3 regions of the Ruegeria sp. CK2 genome follow, and region 2 is predicted to be linked to each of the others. Evidence: riboswitches for the same ligand, from Rfam matches in the RefSeq annotation. Region 2 holds a riboswitch; each other region holds the start of a gene.
What was found. Region 2 has a riboswitch for cobalamin ahead of ACR0BU_RS12685 (DUF1636 family protein). Riboswitches for the same ligand answer to the same signal wherever they lie in the genome.

Region 1: another riboswitch for cobalamin. It lies ahead of ACR0BU_RS07985 (DUF1636 family protein); the one in region 2 lies ahead of ACR0BU_RS12685 (DUF1636 family protein).
Region 3: another riboswitch for cobalamin. It lies ahead of ACR0BU_RS22965 (hypothetical protein); the one in region 2 lies ahead of ACR0BU_RS12685 (DUF1636 family protein).

Annotation. Positions count from the first base shown of each region.
Region 1 covers NZ_JBQFPW010000004.1:61,510-69,553, forward strand. Annotated here, with positions in the region: gene ACR0BU_RS07965 (precorrin-8X methylmutase) at 1-360, opposite strand, end outside; gene cobG (precorrin-3B synthase) at 360-1,487, opposite strand; gene cobN (cobaltochelatase subunit CobN) at 1,484-4,777, opposite strand; gene cobW (cobalamin biosynthesis protein CobW) at 4,781-5,836, opposite strand; gene ACR0BU_RS07985 (DUF1636 family protein) at 5,833-6,222, opposite strand; cobalamin riboswitch at 6,307-6,513, opposite strand; partial or broken gene tnpC (IS66 family transposase) at 7,249-8,044, shown strand, end outside; gene ACR0BU_RS07995 (hypothetical protein) at 7,969-8,044, opposite strand, start outside.
Region 2 covers NZ_JBQFPW010000007.1:103,938-111,981, forward strand. Annotated here, with positions in the region: gene ACR0BU_RS12660 (proton-conducting transporter transmembrane domain-containing protein) at 1-44, opposite strand, end outside; gene ACR0BU_RS12665 (LysR family transcriptional regulator) at 161-1,036, shown strand; gene ACR0BU_RS12670 (FecCD family ABC transporter permease) at 1,072-2,082, opposite strand; gene ACR0BU_RS12675 (ABC transporter substrate-binding protein) at 2,084-3,034, opposite strand; gene ACR0BU_RS12680 (ABC transporter ATP-binding protein) at 3,047-3,823, opposite strand; gene ACR0BU_RS12685 (DUF1636 family protein) at 3,820-4,176, opposite strand; cobalamin riboswitch at 4,276-4,483, opposite strand; gene ACR0BU_RS12690 (hypothetical protein) at 4,509-5,033, opposite strand; gene ACR0BU_RS12695 (hypothetical protein) at 5,030-5,251, opposite strand; gene ACR0BU_RS12700 (D-lyxose/D-mannose family sugar isomerase) at 5,386-6,051, opposite strand; gene ACR0BU_RS12705 (carbohydrate kinase family protein) at 6,070-6,996, opposite strand; gene ACR0BU_RS12710 (glucokinase) at 7,036-7,995, opposite strand.
Region 3 covers NZ_JBQFPW010000022.1:47,919-55,962, reverse strand. Annotated here, with positions in the region: gene ACR0BU_RS22995 (hypothetical protein) at 1-401, opposite strand, end outside; gene ACR0BU_RS22990 (hypothetical protein) at 532-1,101, opposite strand; gene recR (recombination mediator RecR) at 1,217-1,810, opposite strand; gene ACR0BU_RS22980 (YbaB/EbfC family nucleoid-associated protein) at 1,873-2,217, opposite strand; gene ACR0BU_RS22975 (DNA polymerase III subunit gamma/tau) at 2,375-4,138, opposite strand; gene ACR0BU_RS22970 (protein-tyrosine phosphatase family protein) at 4,312-4,824, shown strand; gene ACR0BU_RS22965 (hypothetical protein) at 4,816-5,223, opposite strand; cobalamin riboswitch at 5,312-5,531, opposite strand; gene ACR0BU_RS22960 (alpha/beta hydrolase family protein) at 5,690-6,547, shown strand; gene rsgA (ribosome small subunit-dependent GTPase A) at 6,580-7,608, opposite strand; RNA gene ffs (signal recognition particle sRNA small type) at 7,778-7,876, opposite strand; gene ACR0BU_RS22945 (bifunctional 2',3'-cyclic-nucleotide 2'-phosphodiesterase/3'-nucleotidase) at 7,916-8,044, opposite strand, start outside.

The DNA of each region.
Region 1 (8,044 bases), on a different contig from region 2:
CAGCGCGGCGGCTGAGCGAGTGTTGCTCATCTCAGCGGCTAGCGGGCGTACGCGTTCGTCATGCAAGGTGCAGATCACCTCATTGTCTGCGGGCAGGCGGAACCGGGTTACACCTTCGCTGACCATGCGTGCGTCGCACAGGATAGGCGCTCCTTTTTCCAAAGCGGCACGGGCCACGTGCACAAAATCAGGCGAGAAATGCACAAACTCCTCCAGCCCGACCATCCCGGCAGCGTGGATCATGCGCACGGCGACCTGTTCTTCATCAGTGTCAAACCGGGCAAGATTGGCCTCGGACCGGATCGTTGCAAAGCTTCGTTTGTAGATCGCCGCGCCATCGGTTTCATATTCATAAGGCATCAGATCAGGTCCATGGTCATAAGTGTGTTTGCGTCAAGCCCGCTTTGGCAGGGCTCATCCCCTGCGCGACCCCGTTTGACAAGATTAAATCGCCCTGCGTTGCCTACCAAAGTGACATCCGCGGGCCCCATGCGGGCGCAGCCCTTTGCGCAACCTGAAACGTGCAGGCTGCCACCCACGCGCGGTGCCAGGGCACGGGCGATATCGCGCGTTTCCACCTGAGCCTGCGGGCAGAACGGTGCCCCGGGGCAGGCGTCGGTGGTCATCAGCGGGTCGGTGCCGTCTGTTACAAAGTCCTGGGCGGATATCGCCGCCCCGCCTTCCAACAGGATCAACCGCCACGGGGTGACACGCAGGGCAGATGCGCCCGTGTTGTCAAACAGACTGCGCAGGCTGGCGGCGTGCAACTGGCCGAACGCCGCACCGTACACCACGCCTTGATCACAGGCGCCGAGGCGTAGGGCAGCTCCCACAGGTCCTGGCTCGTTGCCTTGCCAATCCTGCGGCAGGTTTTGAGAGGCGACCAAACGCGCCATGCGCCGTGCGTCCGTCGATGAGTTCTTTGAAAACCAACCCGCCAATGCAATCAGTTTGTCGATGGCTTCTTCCTCGGCGACACGGCGACCGGTTTCGGCACCATCGGCGCGCAAGATCAGATCACCCGAGTTTAACTCCAGCCGAATGTCCGCGGAATCACCTGCCAGCAAACGCTCGGGCCCGGTATCTATGGCAAAACCAAACTTGGCGGGAAGGGACGGTAATTCTCCCAACCGGTCGATCAAGCCTTGCGTCAACCGCATGGTCAGATCACCTGACCGGTAAAGCGGTGAGACCAGAATATTGCGACGTACTTCTATACCCGGTTCGGCATCCAGCAGATCCAGTTGTGCCAACTCTGTCAGCAACAGTTGATGATCATCGATCGCAACGCCACGCAGTTGCAGGTTCGAGCGGTTGGTCAGGTCGATTGTTCCGTTCCCAAATCGCTCTGCAAGGTCGCACAGACCCGGTACCTGACGTGTGTCCAACCGTGCCAGTCGCGGTCGGACCCGCACCACCAGCCCGTCGCCCGACATCATTGGCCGATGGGCGCCGGGGCACCAGCCCTGAACGATGGGGGCGCTCATCGCATCCCCTCCAGGTCGGCGCGGATCGAGTTTCGGCGCGTGTCCCACAACCCGGCATCCAGCAATGCGCGAAATCTGTCCTGCATGGCTTGATGCGCCTGCGGGTTGGCGTCATGCAGGAAGGCGTCCACCTCAGCGTCACCAAGGGTCGCGTCGTGATAAAGGTCGAATAGATACGGTGCGACGGTGCCGGACAGATGCGCGAACGAGGCCATGTGATCCAGCGTCGCCGCGATCTCGGCGGCCCCGCGGAAACCATGCCGCTGCATGCCTGCGATCCAGCCGGGATTGGCCGCGCGGGCGTAGACGACGCGGCTGATTTCTTCGGGCAAGGTGCGGGCGCGGGGGGTGTCGGGGTTGGTATTGTCCAGATGGTACAGCTGCGCGGTGCCGCCGGTGACTTTCTTGGCGGCGGCAAAACCAGCCTCATGCGTGGCATAATCATTGGCCAACAGCAGATCGGTCTCGGTCAGGTCCTGCAGGTGCACAAAGCTGTCTGCTTGTGTGACGCGTTGGGTGATGCCGTCAAGATCCTGCGCAATGTGCTCGCCTTCCAACGCGTATGAGCTGGCGTTCAGCCACGCTTCGCCCGCTTGGATGCGTGCCTCATCCGTGTAGGTTTCGGACAGCTGCGTCATGTTCAGGCCATAGCTGCCCGGTGCCGGACCATAGACCCGCGCAGCGGGCGCGAGACCGGCATACGGGTTCCAGTCTGCGGATTCGTCGCGGTCCGACAAGGCGCGCACGGCCTGACCGTATAAGGCCGACAGGGGCGGAAATACGTCGCGAAACAGGCCAGAGACGCGCAGGGTTACGTCCAGCCTCGGGCGGTCCAAATCGGTGATCGGCAAGACTTCGATGCCCGAAACGCGCTCAGATCCTGCGTCCCAGACCGGTTTTACACCCAGCAGGTGCAGCGCCATGGCGAATTCTTCGCCAGCCGTGCGCATAGTGGCGGACCCCCACAGGTCAACGATCAGGCCTTTAGGGTAGTCGCCTTCTTCTTGCAGATGCCGGCGGACCAGTTCTTCGGCCAGTTTCACACCTTGGGTATAGGCCGCGCGGGTCGGCACCGACCTCGGATCGGTGGTATATAGGTTCCGCCCGGTCGGTAGCACGTCGGACCGTCCCCTGTAAGGTGAACCGGAAGGGCCTGCCTCGATCCGTTTTCCAGCCAGCGCATCCAGCAACGCAGAGCGTTCTGCGTCGGCTGACGGTTCGGTATCGAAGCTGGCTGACACGGCAGGTTTGCGGCCATAGATATGTAACCCGTCTCCGAACTGGCTTTCTTTGATATCGCAGACAAATCGATCGATGCGGGTGATCGCCTCGGCGGTGCAACTGGCTTGGTTGAGGCTGAGATCGTTCTCCAACCCGATGGCTTTCGCTTCGTCGCGGATGTCTTCCTGCAATCTGTCGCGGCGCGTTGGATCCAGCCCGTCGGCGTTCGAAAATTCATCCAACAGCGATTCCAGACGAACCATCCGGTCCGGCGTGCCGCTTTCCTTCATCGGTGGCGGGATGTGCCCCAGCGTGACCGCTCCGATCCGGCGTTTGGCCTGTGCGGCCTCGCCGGGGTCGTTCACGATAAAGGGGTAGATCACCGGCAGATCGCGGATCAGTGCCTCGGGCCAACACGTCGCGGACAGGGCTACGGACTTACCCGGCAGCCATTCCAGCGTCCCATGTGCGCCAATATGGATCAGAGCATCGGTGCCAAGACACTTTCGCAGCCACAGGTAAAAGGCGACGTATCCGTGGCGCGGAGTCCGGGACAGATCATGATATTCATCGTCTCGCAGCTCGGGTGTGCCGCGCTCCGGTTGCAATGCTACGAATGCCTTTCCACGTCGAAGCGCCTTAAAGTGGAACGTGCCATCAGCTACGGCAGGGTCGTCCTCAGGTTGGCCCCAGACAGCTTCGAGATCTGATCGCAACTGCTCGGGCAGGTCCGTAAGTGCCGACAGGTAGTTCTCTAACGGCCACGATATCCGGGCGTTCAGCAAGGTTTCGGCAATCGGCTCAGCCGGGCCAGTGTCGTAGCCTTCCGCCTGCAAATCACTCAACATAGCCTCGGCAGAGGCCAGTGCGTCCAGCCCGACAGCATGGGCCATTTGCCAGTCCTTGCCGGGATAGGTTGAAAGAACCAGAGTAGGCGTTTGCTTGGCCACAGGTTTTTCGCTGAGGTTCAGCCAACCTGTTACCCGGTCGACAATCGCCTCAATCCGTTCGGCATCGGCGCGGTGGGCAAAACGAGAATACTCCAGATGCGGATCGCGTTTTCCTGGTTCCTTGAACGACGCGATGCCTGCTGACACCCGCCCGTCCACTTCGGGCAGAACCACATGCATGGCGAGATCGGCTGGAGAGAGGCCGCGTTCTGCCTCGGCCCACGCCTTGCGGCGCGCGGTTGACAGAGCGACCTGAAACACGGGCACGCCCGCAGCGTCCAGCGGTGACGTACCCGACGCGCCCTTGCCCGAGAACGAGGTGGCGTTAATGATGGCTGACGGGTTCAGCGCGACGACCTGATCCCGCAACCAATCTGCCGCAGCTGGTGCCTTCAGGGAGGGGGCAAACATCCCTACGGCCTCCAACCCCCGGCCACGCAGACTGCGGATCAGCGCAGCAACCGGCGCGGTATCCGCCGAGGTCAGGTAAGCGCGGTAAAACGTGACAAGCACGCGCCGGGCATCGCCAGCAAACGCGGCTTCGGCTGGCATCACACCACGATCCGGGCACCATGCACCGCATTCGGGAATTGCCTTGGACCCCATTACAGGCCCGGCATAAAGTCCTGCTGCCAACGCCATCTGCGCCAGTGCCGCCTGCGCCGCGACTTCGCCCCCGTTGTCACACAGATGCGCCAATCGCCGTAAGGTCGAGACGGGCAGGGTCGAATAGTCGTCAAGCCGCGTATCTTCACGTCCATCCGCTGGCAGCACAGCCAGTGCGATGTCTTTGGTTTGGGCCAGTGACAGAACCTGCTGTAGGCCATAGGACCAGTAAGGCACGCCGCCAATCAGGCGGACCAAGATGCCTTTGGCGCCTTCCAGTGTTTGTTCCACATATGTGTCAACAGAAAGTGGGTGCTTTAACGCCGTCAGATTCGCAAGCCGCAGCGTCGGCATCCGACCCTCGGATCCGCCACCGCGATGCCAGCCCGCCGCAAAAGCGCCAAGGTCACTGTCGGAAAAGGACAACACAACCAGATCCGCCGGGCTTTGGCCCAGATCGGTTGGGGTCTCGGTTTCCTCTAACCCGTGGCTTTCGCGGAAGACGACGTGCATGGCTTATTCGGCAGCCTCGGTCACACCCACGAGGATATGGCGAATTTCAGCCTCTTTGATGTCGTCATGCTCGGCGATCACCACCAGACGCGAGCGGCGCTCTTCACCCGACCCCCACGGGCGGTCGTACTGGTGACGCACACGGGCACCGACGGCCTGCACCAGCAGACGCATGGGTTTGCCCTGAACGGCCGCATAGCCTTTGACCCGCAGGATATTCAGCTCCTTCGCAAGACGTTCGATATTGGCGACCAGTTCGGCAGGATCGGCCTGTTCCGGAAGATCGACGATGACGCTTTCGAAATCATCATGTTCGTGATCATCATGGCCGTCATGATGTGACGGACGGGCGTCCATGTCATCCTCGGCAGCTGCCCCAAGCCCAAGCACAACGCGCACATCCACCGCACCTTCCGCAACCTCGACAACGGGCAGGGGCCGTGGGGCCTCGGCCGCTATGATCTCTTTGGCCTTTGCCACACCTTCGGGACCTGCCAGATCAGGTTTGGTCAGCAAGATGATGTCAGCGCAGGAAATCTGATCCTCGAACACCTCGGACAGCGGCGTCTCATGGTCAATGGACTCATCGGCCATGCGCTGGGCGTCGACTGCCTCGACGTTCGGCGCAAACCGACCGGCGGCGACGGCCTCGGCATCCGCCAGAGCAATTACGCCATCCACGGTGATCTTCGAGCGGATATCTGGCCAGTCGAAAGCCTTAAGCAACGGTTTCGGCAGGGCGAGACCCGAGGTTTCGATCAGAATATGATCTGGGCGCGGTTCCAGCGCCATCAGCGCCTCGATGGTCGGGATAAAATCATCGGCCACAGTGCAACAGATGCACCCATTGGCCAGTTCCATGATGTTCTCGGCCGGGCAATCCGGGATCGCACAGGATTTCAGGATGTCGCCGTCTACGCCCACATCGCCAAACTCGTTGACCACAATCGCCAGACGCTTACCCTGCGGGTTCTGCATCAGGTAGCGGACCAGCGTCGTTTTGCCCGAACCCAGGAAGCCGGTGATCACAGTGACGGGGAGTTTTTCGAGATTGCTCATTCCAGGGCTCCAATCGGGGGAATACGGGCCGCACAGTTCTTGCGGAAGTGTTCAGGACGCTCGCGCCATTTTACCAGGCCATCTTCGGCCGCCAGGTATCTAGTGGCACCTTCGACGATGATGTCGACATCGTCATCTTCGTTCAGGTTCTCATAGACGAAAGTCCAGCGGGTTGGCCCGCCGCGCAGGACGATCGAACAGCCCTGCTTGCAGTTCGACAGGCACTCCACGGGCTTCAGTTTCACGCCGTCGGGCAATTCTGCCTGTTCTAGCGCCTTGTGCAGTAAGGTGCCGGGGCGCTGCGCATCGTCTTCGATGGGCAATCCACGTCGGCAAGTTGTGCAAACCAGTAGTTCGACTGGTGTGGTCTCGGTCACGTCTCTCATCCCCCTTATCGGTTCATTGGGGGACGGGGTTTCATGCGGGCCACGCTGTTCGCTATGGTCCCGACACCGGAACACCCCGTCCGGTCTGGTCTTCGGGTGCTGGCAGGTCTCCCGGCTTGCGGATGTCAGAGCCTAGGCTCTGCCGGATGTCCCGCCTTCCCGGCCAATTGGCCAGTGGCATTGGGCACCCTCTCCGGTCACGGTCGCGGGGGCGGCTGCGTTTGGCGGTAGACCCGTTGACGCATTCCCTTTTCATCTGCTGTCGCAGACACCAACGAAAGGGACATGCGGCACGCGTGGGCCGCTTGTCAAGCGCGTTACGCGTATGGTGAGGAACCGGGGATGAAAAGCGACCTGCCAGCGTCTCTGGGCGTCATGATCGCTCGAGGCCCGCCAAAGCGCGGGCGTCGAAGCGCTGTCAGCGACCGATTTGGATTTCACCACCCCGAGGTCCCAGTTTGAGAGGCAAGACCACGAAGAGAAAGAGTCGGCTACCCGGTCGTTCCACAAGGTCGCGTCGCAGATTAACTTTGTCACCTGCTTGGGCAAAACGATTTGCCAATGGCTTGCGCAAAACCGATTTGGATCAAGTGGATGGAGGCGAGCGCCCGACCCGGTATCACTTCCCTAAATCGTTGAATAGCCATGATTATTGGGGGGTGAGGTTGGCTTGCGTGTCTCACTTTGTGTTGCACAACGCGCAAGTCAGTGTGACTATTGTCAATAAACAACCCTTATTCCCAGTATTCCGGCAAACCTCACCGCATAACGTCAATAACGCGGCGATCGCTATGCTTACAGACTCCGACGCCGCTCGCCGACGTAAAGCCAGAACTGTCTGCATAGTTCATACTGCAACGCCTAGTTGAACCCTTATCACCAAACATCAGAGCGACGAGGCTGAACGCGCGCCGAGGACCAGGCCCCTTGGCTCATGTGCTAGTCTCAAAGTCTGTCGATCATCTTCCATTATAGCCGCAATCGCAGATTTACGCCCGGGAGGGCACTGATCTGGATCGCTCGGCAATGGCCGATTGGGTTCGCCGGTCAACAGCACTGCTTGAACCCCTCGCCGATGAGATCGGGCGGATCGTCCGGCGTGGAGATGCGCTCTTTGCTGACGATATGCCCGTGAAGATGCAGACACCGGGGCAAAAGAAGACCAAAAGGGCCCGGGTCTGGACCTATGCGCGCGACGGGCGGCCATGCTCGGGCCAAACACCGCCCGGTGACTGGTATCAGTCTACCATTGATCGCAAGGTTGAGCATCCCGTCAGCCACCTTGCAGGCTACAAGCGATGGATCCACTCGGATGACTACTCCGGGTTCAACGGCTTGTTAGGTCACGATATGGCCGATGAAATGGCCTGCATGGCGCATGTAAGGCGCGAGTTTGTGGATGTGTTTGCATCCCAGGGCAATACTATCGCGGAGGAGGTCGTCCGTCGGCTCGCAGAGCTCTATGGCTTTGAGTAAGAGGCGCGGGGCAAACCGCCCGACGATCGCATCGCGCCGCGGCAATCGCACGCAAAACAGGTCTTCGATGATCTGGAGATTTGGCTACGCGCACAATTGCCCAAGATTTCTGGAGACTCCCCATTGGCCCAAGCGATACGTTACGCCCTTAGCAGGATACCAAAAGCGCGACCTTATCTCGAGAACGGGCACCTGGAGTTGGATAACAACACGACCGAACGTGCCGTCAAACCCGTGACCATAGGCCGGAAAAACTGGATGTTCGCTGGCTCAGAAAGTGGCTGCAAAGCAATGGCCATCACCTTCACCCTGATTGAGACCGCCAAACTCAAAAGCGTCGATCTCC
Region 2 (8,044 bases):
AGTAAGAACAAAGGGCTCAGCAATGGAAGAAACAAGTGGCTCATGATGTGGGTCCCTCAAGGTTTCAGGCTGCATTAGCCCGCCTAGCAGGACATATTTCGTAAGAATGATTATTAAAAATTCATTGTTTGGTTTGTATCATTCTATTAATTAGAACGACATGCCGTTGAATTATCATCACCTGAGGTATTTTTGGGCCGTCGCACATGACGGGAACCTGACCCGTACAGCACAACGTTTGAACCTGTCGCAATCTGCTTTGTCAGTTCAGATCAAGGATCTTGAAGAACGTCTGGGGCACCCTCTATTCGAACGCCGGGGTCGCAAGCTGCACCTGACCGAAGCGGGCCGCATTGCGCTGGACCATGCGGACGCAATTTTCGCAACCGGCCAAGAACTTGTGGCCACTTTGCAAGACGCAGGAAACACAAGGCAAGCGCTGCGTGTCGGCGCTCAGGCGACCTTGTCACGGAACTTTCAGATCGGGTTTCTGCGGCCTATTTTAGGGCGAACCGATGTTGAGGTCATCTTGCGTTCAGGCAGCCCAAGCGAATTACTCGAAGGGTTGGAAACGCTGAATTTCGATCTGGTTTTGATGAATCATGAACCTGCAAGCGACAGCTTGACCAAATTCGAAACCCATCATCTAGCAGAACAACCCGTAAGTATTGTGGGTACTCCGGCCCGGCTGGACCCGAAGCGCGCGATCAAAGATTTGCTGGCGGAACACCCTTTCATTCTGCCGACCACCAACAATAGTGTCCGCACGGCATTTGACGCAATGGCCAGCCGTCTTGCGGTACGCCCGCAGATTGCGGCCGAGGTTGATGACATGGCGATGATGCGTCTTTTGGCCCGGGAAGATATCGGGCTGGCCCTGGTCGCGCCGATTGTGGTTCAGGATGAGCTGTCCTCGGGGCGGCTGGTTGAGGCGCAGGAGCATCCGCGCATCAAAGAGAACTTTCATGCGGTGACATTTCGGCGGCGTTTTCCAAACCCGTTGATCCAGCTGTTGTTGGCCAGCAATTTGTCCTGATCGAGTTGTCTCTGGCCGGGTTCGAACCGAGATCTTCAGTCGGTACGTGCTGATTTGAACAAGTACAAAAACACAAACAGCGATCCGATGGATGTCGTAACGATCCCAACGGGCAGTTCCTGTGGCGCCAGCAAAAGGCGCGACAGAATATCGGAGAGGGTAAGCAGGATTGCCCCTACGATTGCGGATGCAATCAGCAGGTTACGGTGCAGGGTTCCGGCGATCCCACGTGCGATATGGGGCACCATGAGGCCAACGAACCCGATTACCCCGGCAACCGAAACGAAACTTGCCGTTGCCAAAGCCGCCACGAAGAACATGCGAAAGCGCAAACCCTGAACCGGAATGCCCAATGTGGCGGCCGTGAAATCTCCGGTCAGCAGCGCATCCAGCCAGCGGCTGCGGTACAATGCGTAGCCAAGGATCAGCCCAAGCCCGATCAGCACCAGCGGAAACGTCTCCCACCGGGCCAGCCCCAGCCCGCCAAGCATCCAGAAGATCACCGAATGTGCAGCGCGGCTGTCGCCCGCAAAAATCAGGTAATTTGTGATTGCCGAAAACAGGAACGAAACGGCCAGGCCAGCTAGGATCAGCTTTTCTGGCGCGCTGGTGCGCAGCCCCTGAACCAGCGCAAGCACGATAGCGGATGCAATCAAACCGCCGCAAAATGCAGCAAGGGGCAAGGTCCAGATGCCCAGTACATCACCAGTGACGGTGATGACCAAAACAGCCCCAGCCGCCGCGCCTGAAGACAGTCCAAAAAGGAACGGGTCCGCCAGATCATTGCGTGTCGTGGTTTGCAACACCACGCCGACAACGCCCAAACCTGCGCCAATGACGGCCGCAAACAAGGCGCGCGGCAAGCGCAGGTCGAAGACTATTCGGTGCAGGGGCGACATTTCACCTTCGGTCAGGCCCGTTCCCAACCCGATGGCTGCCAACACGTCCGAAACTGGGATCGGTGTGGTGCCATAGATCGTGGACAACAGCAAAAGGGCGGTCAGAACGACCGCCCCCAGTCCTACTATCCGGCCTGTATGGCCCATGTCAGTTGATTTCCGGGTGCATCGCCCGCGCCATTTTCTCGATCGCTTCGATATTCGCCGGCCCGGGCGTCAGTTCTTCGTATCGCAACCCGATCCAGCGCTCGTTCTTGACCGCATCGGTTTGCGACATCACTGGATGGTCCTGAAGAAATTCGAACGTGTCCGCCGCTCCATTGCCGGTTTGGTAGTCCAACAACACCAGAAACTCGGGGTTTGATGCGGCAACAGCTTCCCACGAGGTGCGGCCCCAGCTGGTGTCCAGATCGTGGGTGACGTTTTCGCCACCGGCGGCAGCGATCATCGCGTCAGGTATGGCAAACTTGCCTGCGGTAAAGGGCGCATCCGCCGGACCGTCCAACAGGAAGACACGAGGTTTTGCCAGAGCAGCGGTCCGTGTTTCGATGCCCGATAGCTGATCTTTCCATTCGGCGACCAGCGCTTCGGCCTTGTCTTCAACATGCATGACCTTGCCCAGGCGCAATACATCGTCAAACAGAAGGTTCATGCTGGCGTCGGGGCGATCCTTGTCCAGATGCACGCAGCTTTCTGTCAGGATCATGGTTTTGATGCCAAAGGGCGCCAACGTGTCGGGCGTCACGTCGCCACCTGGCTTCATGCCATAGTACCAACCGGCGAAGAACAGATCCGGCTCGACAGCCACCAAATTCTCGATCGTGGGGTATTTTGGGGCAAGTTCAGGGATTTCGCCGCGCAGCGCATCAAAATCTGGGCTGGTTTTGTACCAACCCGTGATCCCGGTCAGACCAACAATCTTGTCTTGCAGACCCAACGCAAAGGCCATGTCGGTCATATTCATATCGTGCACAACCAACCGCTCGGGCATTGTGTCAAACACCAATGGCTCACCGCAGTTGTCCACGGACATTTCGTGCGCGGCTGCACCGTTGGCCAGGCCGGTGATCAACGCCACAGGCCAGAGTTTCTGCATCATGATAAGCTCCTGTTATGATGTCAGTTTTCGTTTTCGGATGTCGAGTGCCGGGATCAAGCGGCCTTCATGCTGGAAGCACAAATAGTCCACTCCAAAGGTGTCCCGGACGCGATCCGGGGTCAGCACTTCAGTCACAGGCCCGAACCCTGTCAGACGGGTGGTTTTCATCAACGCAACATGGGTGGCAAACTCGGGGATCATGACCAGATCGTGGACAATCATGACCACTGTCACACCCAAATTTGCGACCAATGAGAGCATATGCCCCTTGGCGTCCGGATCCAGGTGATTGGTTGGTTCGTCCAGAAACAGCAGCGACGGGTTTTGCGCCAGCGCGCGCGCAATATGTGCGCGCTGCCGTTCGCCGCCTGACAGCATCCGCATTGATTTACCGGCCAAATGGGTCAGCTCGGTTATCGCAAGAACCCGGTCCAGATCTGCTTTGTGGTCAGCCGCTGACCGGTCAGCCTGAATGGGTATTTGGCCCAGTGCAACGTAGTCCCGCAGCCTCAAGCGGCCGTCCGGCAATTCCTGTTGGCCGACCACGGCAATGGTCCGCGCCCTTTGCTGCGCTGACAAGCTACGTAGGCTTTGGTTGCGGATACGCACATCGCCCAGGGCAAGCCGTTCAACACCGCATAACAGGTTCAAGAGGGTGGTTTTCCCGGCACCGTTTGGTCCGGCGATGGCAAGAACCGCGCCCTCGTCGAGATTGAAGGACACGTCCTGAAGCAGGACGTCGCCATTCAATGCATAATATCCAAGGCCTTCGGCGGTTAAAAAGCTCATGACCCGTCCTTGGCAGGCAAACATGGCAACCGCGAGAGTGTTTTGGTGAGCAGGGCAGGCGGGCGCTCGGACGCGCTGGTCCAACCGTCCTCACTGTCGAGATACTGATGGGCAAACTCGGCCACTGCGGTCAGATCTTTTAGGCTTGTGATTTCACCGAAAAGATACTGCGCTTTCTGCTTCGCCTGTAGGCCAACAGTCATGGGCCGTTCACACCCTGCCATGCATGCGATCAGTCGCGTCGCAAATCCGGTTGGCAGCTGCTCATCCAGCAGTTTTTGCGCTGTTTCAGCCGCCACTGGTCCCTGGCAGGTTGAGCAGATTAGTACAAAGTGGTCAGGAGTATCGGACATAGCAGTCCCCGCCACTCAAAAAATGCGGACAGAAAGTGCAAGTCTTGTGAACACGCAGACGCGCCATCATAGCCTCCTTCCAGGACGCCCCGCCCCGGGTTGGTTGAACATCTGATGGCAGGTCTCCTGACTTGCGGGTCGTCGCTTGGCCAACCTTCCCGACCCTCTGGGCCAGTGGTGATTTGGCGTCGCTCACCGCCTACAGTTGCGGGGGCAGTCACGGAATTGGCCCGATTGTCGTGGGCCGCACCGCATTCCCATTTTCATCCCCAAGGAGAACCTAAGGGAACCATCCCGGCCAGCTAGTCTGGTGTCGCATCGATTGTCAAGCGTCAGGTCATTGCCAGCGCGGCGTCACTGAACCACACGTAGAAAAGGCGTCGTGTCGATTGCCTTTGGTGATCGCCGCTGATGGGAAACCGGCTGGCCAATGTCAGCCCGGCTTGAATCAGATGTGCATCGGGATACCCACCGGTAACCTGACCAACGGCGTCTCGCGCAGCGGGTGTTTCATCGCGTCGCATGTGATGTAGCATTTTCAGCAACGCTCTCTCATCACAAGTGACTTCCCGCCGGTCTTCCAGGCTCAGAGGATCTTTGAAAGCCAGCCCGTCAGTGCGGCAATGCAAGGCGGCCTTGATGACTTTGAAAACAAGGTGCGCAAGATTGAGGCCCTGATCGTGCCCCCACTTTTCGATTGCGACCGAGTATGCATGTTGCCAGGCTTGGGTTGTGGGCTCCGAAAAGCTGAGGATGAAATGCCGCATGACGGGAAGAAGGCCCCGTTCGAAACCATCGAAATCCCGCAATGCATTGGGTGCGCGCGCTTCGCTTTGTCCGGAGGTGGAGAAACTCATGCGCGCCGCCTTTCCGTTTTTACTGAATGGCTGGACAGGCTTTGAACGTTTTCGGGCAGATCGCATTCGGCGATTGGGGTTTCACGCCGCGGTGATGCTGCGTGGGCTGGGAATCTGAGGGCGGCCTCAATTGCCTGCCGCAACTTTGGCTTCAGCGCACATCCGTGGCGGCTGGCGATAGTATCCATGGCCAATAGGTCGGTGAGTGTTTTTGTCATGATCGTCTCTCGGTCTCTGGTCCTTGACCGGGCGTGATTCCGAGGGATCTGACTGGGTCACACGTTATCTGACAAAAAGAGTCGGAAATGACAAGAGGAGTTGCGTCGCAAATATACCCAGCTTCAAGCTTGGGTCAGTAGTCGGCGACCAGCAGGAAATCGGGATCAGTATCTTCCTCGATCGTCGCAAAGCGGGGGATTGGCTCTTCGAAAACGTTGTCCGTGCGGTCATCGTTAACGGTAGAAACCTCTCCGATGAGGCAATCGCCGTGTTCCGCCCAGAAAGCATGCCAAATGCCGGGCATCAGCGTCACGCTTGCGCCGGGTTTCAAACGCAGGAGTTCGCCCGGCTGAATTGTCACTGGGCAGCCATCGCTTGGGACAGTCACGGGGTTGTCGCGATCGACGTCCCCATCTGGGTTCGATGCATGAACTTCCATGACCAGATCACCACCACCGCGATTGATAATATCCTCGGCCTTGATGACATGACGGTGCATCGGTGACAGCTGTTTATCACGTGAAATCAAAAGCTTTTCAGCGTATAGCATACCACGACCTTGGTTCAGGTCGCCAACGTCTCCGTTGCGCAGGGTGAACAGGAATAGACCGAGGTCATCAAATTTTCCCTGACCATAGTCGGTGATGTCCCAGCCCAACCCGCGTTCGCGGATACTTTCCGCCTTGGGGCCGCGCATTTGTTTCGGAGACCAGTCCGCGAACGGTGGTAGAGCAAACCCAAAAGACTGGATGAAGCTATGGGCCTCAGCTTTGATGCGGTTGATGTCGGATCTTTTCATTGTGCTTGCCTCATCAGATCAAAGCTCATGAGCCCACGGTGGGTTTGCCCCGGCCCGGGATACGGTTACCCCGGCAATTTTGGTGCCTAACGCAAGGGCTGCGCGCAAAGTGTCGGCCGTCAGACCAAGTAAGCCGGATTTGCTCAGGTGGCCCGATCGGTGTAGTTCTGCAAGAACCCCTGCATTAAAAGTGTCGCCCGCGCCGACTGTGTCCACGACCTGCACGGGCTTCACTGGAACAGAGGTTTCAGTGCCATCCGCCAGATACCCCGTTGCCCCATCGCCGCCCCGTGTGACAATGACCACCGAAGGCCCAGCCTGAAGCAACAGTGGCACCTTTTCAGCGTGGCTTTCGGGGCCCGGGATAATCCAGTCCAAATCCTCGTCAGATACTTTGATCATGTCGGCCTGCGCTATCATGCGGTTCAGGCGTGTGCGATACCGGGTCTGGTCCTTGATAAACCCGGGCCGGATATTCGGGTCCAGCATAACCGCGCTTTCTGATCCATGGCGATGCAACAGGGCGGCATAGGCGTCGGCGCAAGGTTCGCAAGCCAGGCTGATTCCGCCGAAATACAGCGCGGACACAGACGAAAGTTGGGTCGGCATATCTTCGGCTTGCAGCATCCGACCTGCGGTGTTTTCGTCAACAAAATTGTACGAGGCTTGCCCGTCCTGCAGTTGGACAAAGGCCAGGGTCGTGGGGCGGTCTGAGGTGATGACATGCGATGCATCCACGTGGCTGGCCTGTAACGCATCTGCCAATTGTTGTCCGAACATGTCCGAAGACAGCCCCGTCAGCATTCCCACCGGCGCACCCAACCGTCCCAACGCAATGGCCGTATTGAAGATCGCCCCACCGGAATGCGGAACAAAACCGTTTGCGCCCGAAACCGTTGGTTCGGCGATCATGTCGATCAGGGCTTCACCGCAGCACAGGATCATCCCGGGGTCCTCTTCTGAAATATGTATGAGGCGGCAAGCTTACCGCATAAGCGCATTTTTGCAGAAGTTGTTAGCGCCAACAATGCCAAATTCAGGTTGCTCTGAAACATAAAGGTTCATTGACTGACGCAGCTCACTAAAACGGCCACCGCCGTTAAACGCCTCGCGAAACTCACGGCCAAACAACCAGCGGTTTTTTTCCGCGACGCCACCGACCAGAAATACGCCCCCTGTAGGCATCAGAGTGACAGCCATGTCACCCATCAAAGCACCAAGATGCGTCGTGAAGATCTGGGCCGCTTGCGCCGCCACGGCATCAGCCCCGCTGCGCGCATCTTGCAAGATTTCTTTTGCGGACCTGAGCGGTGTATCGCATTGACCGGCCGCCATACCTGTGGCCTGGTATAAGATCGGCAGCCCAGTGCCACTTAGAAACATCTCGGCTTCCAGCGCCAGACTGTCACCAAAAAAGCTATTTGGCGCGATGCGACGGGCTGCGTCGAAAATTTCAACTTCTTCGCGATGACGAGGCGACAGACCGACATGCCCGCCTTCGCCGGACACGGTATGATAATGACCTTCTGAATAGAGCAGCGCCCCAACGCCAAGCCCGGTCCCGGGCCCGACAACCAGTCGTGTGCCAGCCGGGGGGGTGGCTTCCCCTTGCAAAACGGCGACCTCTGCGCTGGTCACTTCGGCGACCGACCATGCGGCTGCCGTGAAATCGTTGATCACATAGGTATGTTTGGCGCCGGTCGCTTCGTGCAGTTCTGCTTCGGACAGATCCAGATTCGCGTTGGTCAGGCGAATAGTTCCGCTCCTGACCGGGCCTGCTCCGGCGGCGACAACGGCCTGAGGATCGGTCCCAATCTCGTCGCGCAAACTGTGCAGGGCATCCAGGAGATCGGGCAATGTGCCGGTGGGGTGTCTGCGAAGATCGGTCAATAGACCGTTTGAGACAACACCTAGGCGGGTGTTCGTGCCACCAACATCCGCCACCAGATTCCAGTGTTCATGAACCGAACCAGCAGGTTGTGCCAGAGGCAAC
Region 3 (8,044 bases), on a different contig from region 2:
GGGTTGTAAACGGTCATGGACTTGTTCTGGGCGATTGCATTGACGAAGTCGCGGTCGGTGAAAAACACCGTCGCGCCGGGCACGCGATCCTGTTTGAACCCGATGGCAGTAGCGTCATAGCTTTTCCCATCCAGCTCGAACCGGATCGGATAACTCTGTCCCGGCTCGATATCACCCCAAGCCTTATTGTAGACTGTGAAATACCCGCGATTGTCCAGCGCGTCATAGCCTAGGCGAACCACCGAAAGATCCTGATAGACCGTCTGGATCAGGCAGCCATTGCCGAGGTTCGGGTCCATCATGATGTTCCACCCCTCGACAAAACCTTTGTCGATCAATTCCTGCGACCAGGCGGCGGTGGCAGTGAAAGTGGCGAAAATCAGGGCGAGAACACGTCTCATATAATTTGCTCCGGACAAATGTACGTTAAAGTCACCTCTTCCTAACCGTTATCCTCTTCTACCCCAACGACATTTTGAAATCTGAATGAGGATGCCATTCCGAAATGGGCAGGGGCTTTCTTGAGGCGGGTTAGTTTTCGTTGAATGCTTTTCGTATCTGCCGGGCATTGATCAACTCTTCGCGGACTTCCATCCGGGGCCGCCAGTCGTATCGTTTATCGGCATCGAGCTTTGACCAGAACAATACGCCACCGTATCGCCAGGGGTCCAGCAATATACCATCATGCACTGTATCGCCTCGTTTGCTGATCACGGCCGAATGATGGATGATCCTGAAGTCTGTTGGCGGAGAGGTGGCCCAATGCATGGTCAGCGTGCGGAAGTTTTCCTGGTTCAGGCGTTTTTGAAGATCCTCGGCCCAGTCATTGCAAAGACCACGTTCTCGAAATCCATGAATGACCTTGGCATTGTGAATGATTGGTGGATCTGTGACCCGATATTCCTGTGCGAGTTGAAGTGAATAGCTGTGCGCGATTTGGGCCGCTCGCGTGGCCTCTTCCGGATCAACATCTGGTCCAAGTCCGCGAATTTCCGACGCCAGCCCATCGATATCAGATTGCTGGGCAGTTGGCTTTGCGGTGCATCCAGCAAGTGTTAAGGCAAATGTTGCAACAAGTAGCCATGCAAAGATCTTTGGCATCTTTTCTCCAATGGAACAGGCAGCGTGCGCCCTGTCTCAGTAAGTTTGGACATCTACGTGCTTGGGTTCGGGCGTAAGCTTCGTTGGTGATTTTCCAATTGGCAAGCCTCAGCCGTCACAGTTCTTTTCGTGCCCTGAGTGCTGCGGAAATCGTACCGTCATCCAGATAATCCAGTTCGCCGCCGATCGGCACGCCTTGCGCCAATGACGTCAGGCGCACCTGACCCTCCAACTGATCTGCGATGTAATGGGCGGTGGTTTGGCCATCTACGGTGGCGTTCAACGCCAGAATAACTTCGGTAATCCCTTCGGCTGTCACCCGGTCTTTAAGGCGGGGAATGCGTAACTCGTCTGGGCCAACCCCGTCCAGGGCTGATAGGGTCCCGCCCAGAACGTGATAGCGGCCTTTGAAGACTGCAGCGCGCTCCATGGCCCAAAGGTCGGCCACATCCTCGACCACGCAGAGCTCTCCGGTCGCGCGGACCTCGCTATCGCAGATGTCACAGATGTCGGTGGTGCCTACATTTCCGCAGTTCAGGCATTCACGGGCAGTGGCCGCCACCTGCTGCATGGCGTCGGCCAGAGGTGTCAAAAGCAAAGCACGCTTGCGGATCAGGTGCAGCACCGCACGGCGGGCCGAGCGGGGCCCGAGACCGGGCAGCTTGGCCATCAGGTCGATCAGGTTGTCGATGTCGCTGTTCGAACTCACCGGCGCGCTCCTGTAAATGGGCCGGGCGTTGAGCCCGGCCGATAACCCGTCAGGCGGGTGTATCAGAACGGCAGCTTGATGTCTTTCGGCAAGCCCATGCTTTCTGTTAGCCTGCCCATCTCATCTTGCGAGCGTTCAGCGGCCTTGGCCTGTGCGTCTTTGATCGCGGCCAGGATCAGGTCTTCGACCACTTCCTTGTCGTCCCCGTTAAAGATCGACGGGTCGATGTCCAGACCTTTCAACTCGCCTTTTGCCGAGGCAGTGGCCCTGACCAACCCTGCGCCGGATTCGCCGACAACCATGATGTTGTTTAGCTCTTCCTGCATATCCGTCATTTTGGTCTGCAAATCCTGTGCGGATTTCATCATCTTGGCCATATCGCCCAGACCGCCGAGTCCTTTGAGCATCGCTGTTCTCCTGCAAATCGGTTTGAGCCTTAAATACGGACGGCATCCGTGCGGCACAAGGGGCGAGGGGCTTCCCGCCCGTCGTCAAGGTATTTGGCAAGGCCCTTCTTACCGTTGAGCCCCGGTTTCGTTTCATCCAGTTTGGACAGTTTGGACGTCAGTCTTCCTCGAACGGATCCCATTCGTCCTCAACTTCGGGCAGGGCTTCTGTCTCGACCTTTGCTGCCCGTTGTTCCGGCGTTTCAATTCTAGTGATCCGGGCTTTGGGAAACTGCGTCAGAACGGCTTGAACCAAAGGATGTTCAGATGCAGTTGCTTTCAAGGCCAATTCGGAAGCATCGCGCACTTCACCAATAGTGGGCGCATCACCATGCGACACAATCGAAACGGCCCACCGATTGCCTGTCCAACGTTGCAGCGCGGATCCCAAACGAGGGGCCAAGTCTGTTGGGGCGGGTGCAGCCGGCGTAAACTCGATGCGACCCGGCTGGTACGAGACAAGGCGCACCCCGTTTTCAACCTCGACCAGCAACTTTACATCCCGATTTGAGCGGATCATTTCGACAACGTGCTCGAATGTTGGATAGCGCGCGAGTGCTGCTTGCACATCCTGCGCAAGCGCGGCAACAGGCGCACCGCCCGACCCGTGTGAGGCCGGGATGGCAGACGTCGAAATTGCGGCACTCGCCTGAACGGGAGCAGTGCTTTTTCCAGACACTGGGACACCTCCGCCCGGTCCACCAACAGTCGGAGGTGGCGAGTCTTGCAGCCTCTTGATCAGCTCTTCGGGGCTTGGCAGATCGGCCACATGGGTAAGACGAATGACAGCCATTTCTGCCGCCATCATGGCGTTCGGGGCTGCTGAGACTTCTTCCAGCGCTTTCAGCAGCATTTGCCACATCCGTGTCAGAACGCGCATTTGCAACGCCTCAGCCATTTGTTGACCACGGGCACGCTCGTCTGGTGATACTGTCGGATCCTCGGCTGCATCGGGTGTGATTTTCACAACCGAAACCCAGTGTGTGATCTCGGCCAAATCGCGCAGGACTGCCAGCGGGTCAGCCCCTTCGGCATATTGAGCGCTCAATTCTGTCAATGCCCCTGCTGCATCACCGCGCAGGATCATATCCATCAGATCCAGTACACGTCCGCGGTCTGCCAGACCCAGCATGGCGCGCACCTGATCTGCGGTGGTCTCGCCCGCGCCATGAGAAATCGCCTGATCCAACAACGAGGTAGCATCACGCGCCGAGCCTTCAGCGGCCCGCGTGATCAACGCCAGCGCGTCATCTGCAATCTCGGCGTTTTCGGCCGCTGCTATCTTGCGCAGCAGGCCTATCATGTCTTCGGGTTCAATCCGACGCAGGTCAAATCGCTGACAGCGCGACAGAACCGTAACCGGAACCTTGCGAATCTCGGTGGTGGCGAAGATGAACTTCACATGTTCAGGCGGCTCTTCCAACGTCTTGAGCAGCGCGTTGAAAGCGCTGGTCGACAGCATGTGAACTTCGTCAATGATGTAAATCTTGTAGCGAGCGCTGGCGGCGCGGTAGCGGACGCTGTCGATGATCTCGCGAATATCGTTCACACCCGTGCGGCTGGCGGCGTCCATCTCCATAACGTCGACATGACGGCCTTCTATGATGGCCACACAATGTTCGCATTGCCCGCAAGGTTCGGTTGTTGGTTTGCCTTCGCCGTCAGAACCGATGCAGTTCATGCCTTTAGCGATGATCCGCGCGGTGGTGGTTTTCCCGGTGCCACGGATGCCGGTCATGATGAAGGCTTGCGCGATCCGATCCGCCTCAAACGCGTTTTTCAGCGTACGCACCATTGCGTCCTGACCCACCAGATCAGTAAAGGTTTCCGGGCGGTATTTGCGGGCGAGAACCTGATAGGCGGGGCTGGGTGCGTCGGTCATGTTTACTCTGGCGGATTCGGGGCTTCGGCACAGCGTAGTGGTCACCATCGCCCGCGTCCACTGCAGCGTGCGAGGATTTTTATTTTGGAATCGGACCGGATGCGCGTATTGCTAGAGGGGTACATTTCACGAACTATTTTTCGCGACAGTAATTAAAGGGGGGGGAGCGTTACATGTCTCAGCTGGTGATCTACGCCTTGCAAGTTGGAGGAGGCACGCTTGCCCTCACATCAATGCCCGGTCGCGGCGGGGACTACGCAGGTGATCTGGACACAATCTCAAGCTGGAAGCCGGGTCTTGTGATTTCTACGGCAACCGAAGTCGAGATGTTTCAGGCCGGCGCGCAGGACTTTGGAAGCGATATTCAAAGTCGGGCCAGCCGATGGGTTCATCTGCCAATCGAAGACTTTAACGCGCCACCCCGCACCGTTCTGGATGAATGGCCGTCCGTTAGCTCTGCCGTGCGCCACGCCTTGTCTGGAGGCGGTCGTGTCATGCTGCACTGTAAGGGCGGTTGCGGCCGGTCGGGAATGCTTGTTCTACGGCTGATGGTCGAATGTGGCGAACAGCCCGACAAGGCGCTGGTACGGTTGCGCGCCTTGCGCCCCTGTGCCGTCGAAACAGACGAACAAATGGCATGGGCCGTCGGTTCGACCCTGGAAGAGGTGAGCGTCAGATCAGGCTAAGATGCCCGCGGCCATCTGCACGGGTTGGCGAGGTTTAAGAGCCAAAACCTCGAGCATTGCGCAAGGCGGCGTTGCGATGATCCCGGATGGCATGGTCTGGATATCGGTGCCAAAGATCATGTCGGCATAATCGTCCAGCTGTTTGGTGTTTGCCGTGGCATCGGTGCCGCAAAATACACGCATCTGATCGGGCTGGGCCCGAAACCGCGCGGTGCAGCCCTCGGGACAATGGGTCAACTCGCTGCTGCCTTCGATTTCGAACTCCGAAGTGGCGACTGGATGAGCTTCTGCCATAGCCTGTGCCATCGCGCGCGCCATTCGGGCCAGTGCAGGGCATGTCTTGCCTGTCCGTTGACAAACGGTTGCTGTGTATTCGTGTGTTCTTGTCTTCCAGATCATCTTGCGCCCTCCGCGCAGCGGACAGGGGCTTGGATCAGGCAGGACGGCGGTGTGCTGTCAGGACCTGCCCGGACACCCCGCCCGAGTTTCGGTTACAGTTCCGATGGCAGGTCTCCTGACTTGCGGGTCATCGCTTTACCGACCTTCCCGGCCATTGGGCCAGTGGTATTTCGGCATTGCTTTCCGCTTACAGTTGCGGGGGCAGTCGCGGATTTGGATCGTCCCGGAGTATCCGGTCAGAACCGCACCGTGTTCCCTTTTCATCCCGACCCCTAGTAGGGGGCAGGAACCATCACACAATCGCTAGCGTCTGATTGCGCCCTGAGTCAAGCTGGACTTTATGTCTTGCGCTCCTACTCAATCCCAAGCGGACGTGTGGTCAACCTGAACCGGTGTTGACTCGGATACAGGAATTGGTGCCATTTGAGGATGGTGAACCGATTGGTTCAGTTTTTCCGAGGTCGCTATGTTGGACACACAGCAGAGGGTATTGACCGAAGACTTTCGGTTCCCGTCCGGGCCGGCGATGCTTTCGGCACGGCTATATCGGCCAGCTTCCGAGCCAGAAATCGTTATTGTTCTAAACAGCGCAACCGGAGTTCCACGAGATTACTACCGATATTTTGCGCAGTGGCTGGCGGAAGAACAGGGCATGGCCTGCCTGACATATGACTACCGGGACTTTGGGCACTCTCTATCCGGAGATCTCAACAAATCCACAGTCACTATGGCAGACTGGGCGCTGATTGATATGCCCGCGGCCAGGGCCGAGATGCGCCGGCGCTTTCCGAAAGCGAAGCAATGGACCATCGGTCACTCGGTGGGCGCGATGCTGGGTCCGGTTCAACCCGACATTGGTCAGATCGACCGAATGATTGGGGTATGTTCGGGGCTGGTCACACTGAAAGATCACCCTTGGCCGTATCGTGCGCTGGCGTGGTTGTTCTGGTATGGGCACGCACCCTTGCTTGCGCGTCTTTTGGGGTACCTGCCAGGAAAGGCCATCGGGTTCGGCACGGACCTGCCAGCTTCGGTTTACTGGCAATGGCGCAAATGGTGCACGGCGCCATTGAATTACGTTCCTGAAATAGGCCTCGATTTACCGGCGGTCAAATGGTCAGAAACAGGAACTCCCGCAGACCTGTTTGCCTTCGAAGATGACGAGATGGTCCCTCCGGACGCAGTGTGGCGGCTGGCGGATCTTTACGGCCCTGACGCCAAACAGCATCTTTTGTCTGCGTCTGAGTTTGGTCTAACCGAAGTCGGTCATATCGGGGCGTTTGCCCGCCGGAATGCGGCTGTCTGGCCTAGGTTGATAGCGTGAGGGATGGGCGCCGAAAACTCGGCGCCCATATATCATCGGCCGTTGCGAGAGTTTTTGTCTTTCATCACCGAACGGACCATTTTGCCAAACGCCTTGTCGCGCGCGCGGGACTGGGCCACGGTTTCCGAGTTTCGCTGATCCTCACGTCGCAGTTTTCTCCATCGTTCCAGACGCGAAGCGTCCAGCACGCCGTCTTCAATGGCACCTTGAACTGCGCAATCTGGTTCCGCAATATGCTGACAATCCGAGAAGCGGCACCTGGTCGCCAACTCTAAAACGTCTGAGAACACCTCATCCACGCCGTCTTGCGCGTCTAGCAAACGCAAGGCACGCATTCCGGGCGTGTCAATCAGCCAGCCACCGTTTCGCATGCGATGCAGCGCGCGGGAGGTCGTCGTATGTCGACCATGCGCATCATCTTCGCGAATGCCTGCGGTTGCCTCGTCCTGACCCGTCATCCCATTGGCCAGTGTCGTCTTGCCGACCCCCGAAGATCCAACCAGCGCTGCGGTCTGGCCGGACGGGCACCAGGACAGGACCTGCTGGATTTCTGTCTGATCCAGCGCGTTGATTGCAACAACCGTCACTACAGGTGCCAAAGTCTGAGCTTGAGCAACGTATGTGTTCGGATCATCGCATACATCGGCCTTGGTCAGCACAATTACCGGATAGCATCCAGCTTGATTGGCCAGTGCCAGGTATCGTTCCAACCGGGGTAAGTTGAAATCAGCATTGCACGAACTGACAATAAACAGCGCGTCGACATTTGCTGCTATCAGTTGCGCTTCGGCGCCGGTGCCGGCTGCGCGGCGTTTCAGGACGCTGCGCCGATCCAGCAGGGTCCGAATGCGATTGTGTTCGTCCGCCAGCACCCAGTCTCCGACCGCATAATCGCCTGTCGGTCGGTCAAGGGTGAGCAGAGGTGTTTCGCCATCCGTGCCCAACCCGGTCAGACGATCGCGATGAACGGCTGTGATACGAAACGGTAAGCAAGACGAATTGGCCGCGTGTTGCGCGGCAAAGTGGTGGGACCATCCCAGGTCCGATAGAAATATGGACATTGTTCTGCCTGTGTTCAGGTACAGTAACCCGGACAGATGGCATGCGCGCACCTGTCGGCTATGTGTTCAGGCGGTTTGAGGTTCGAGTACTAGAACCGGGCTGCCCGAAGGGTGTCTGCTACAATCATAAAAGCCCTCCTTCGGCCAATGCTCTTTGGTGTCTAGCGTCAAGTGAGAGGTTGGACATCGACCCAAGCGGGGCTCGTTGTGGCTGCTTCCTTCCGGATCTGACCAGGTTGGCGAGGCGCTCGCCCGCGCCAACCTCTCAGGTGTCGATATAGGGAAAGCTTGAGAAAAAGACAACCCGTCAGAGCGTCAGGCGGATACGCACGAAACCGTCCGCATCGGTGCCTAGCACCTGGGGCGAATACACATCCAACTCGCCCAGATGCCTGAGCGCGCCCTGGCCCGTCCTGAGAATCGCGCACGCACCTGA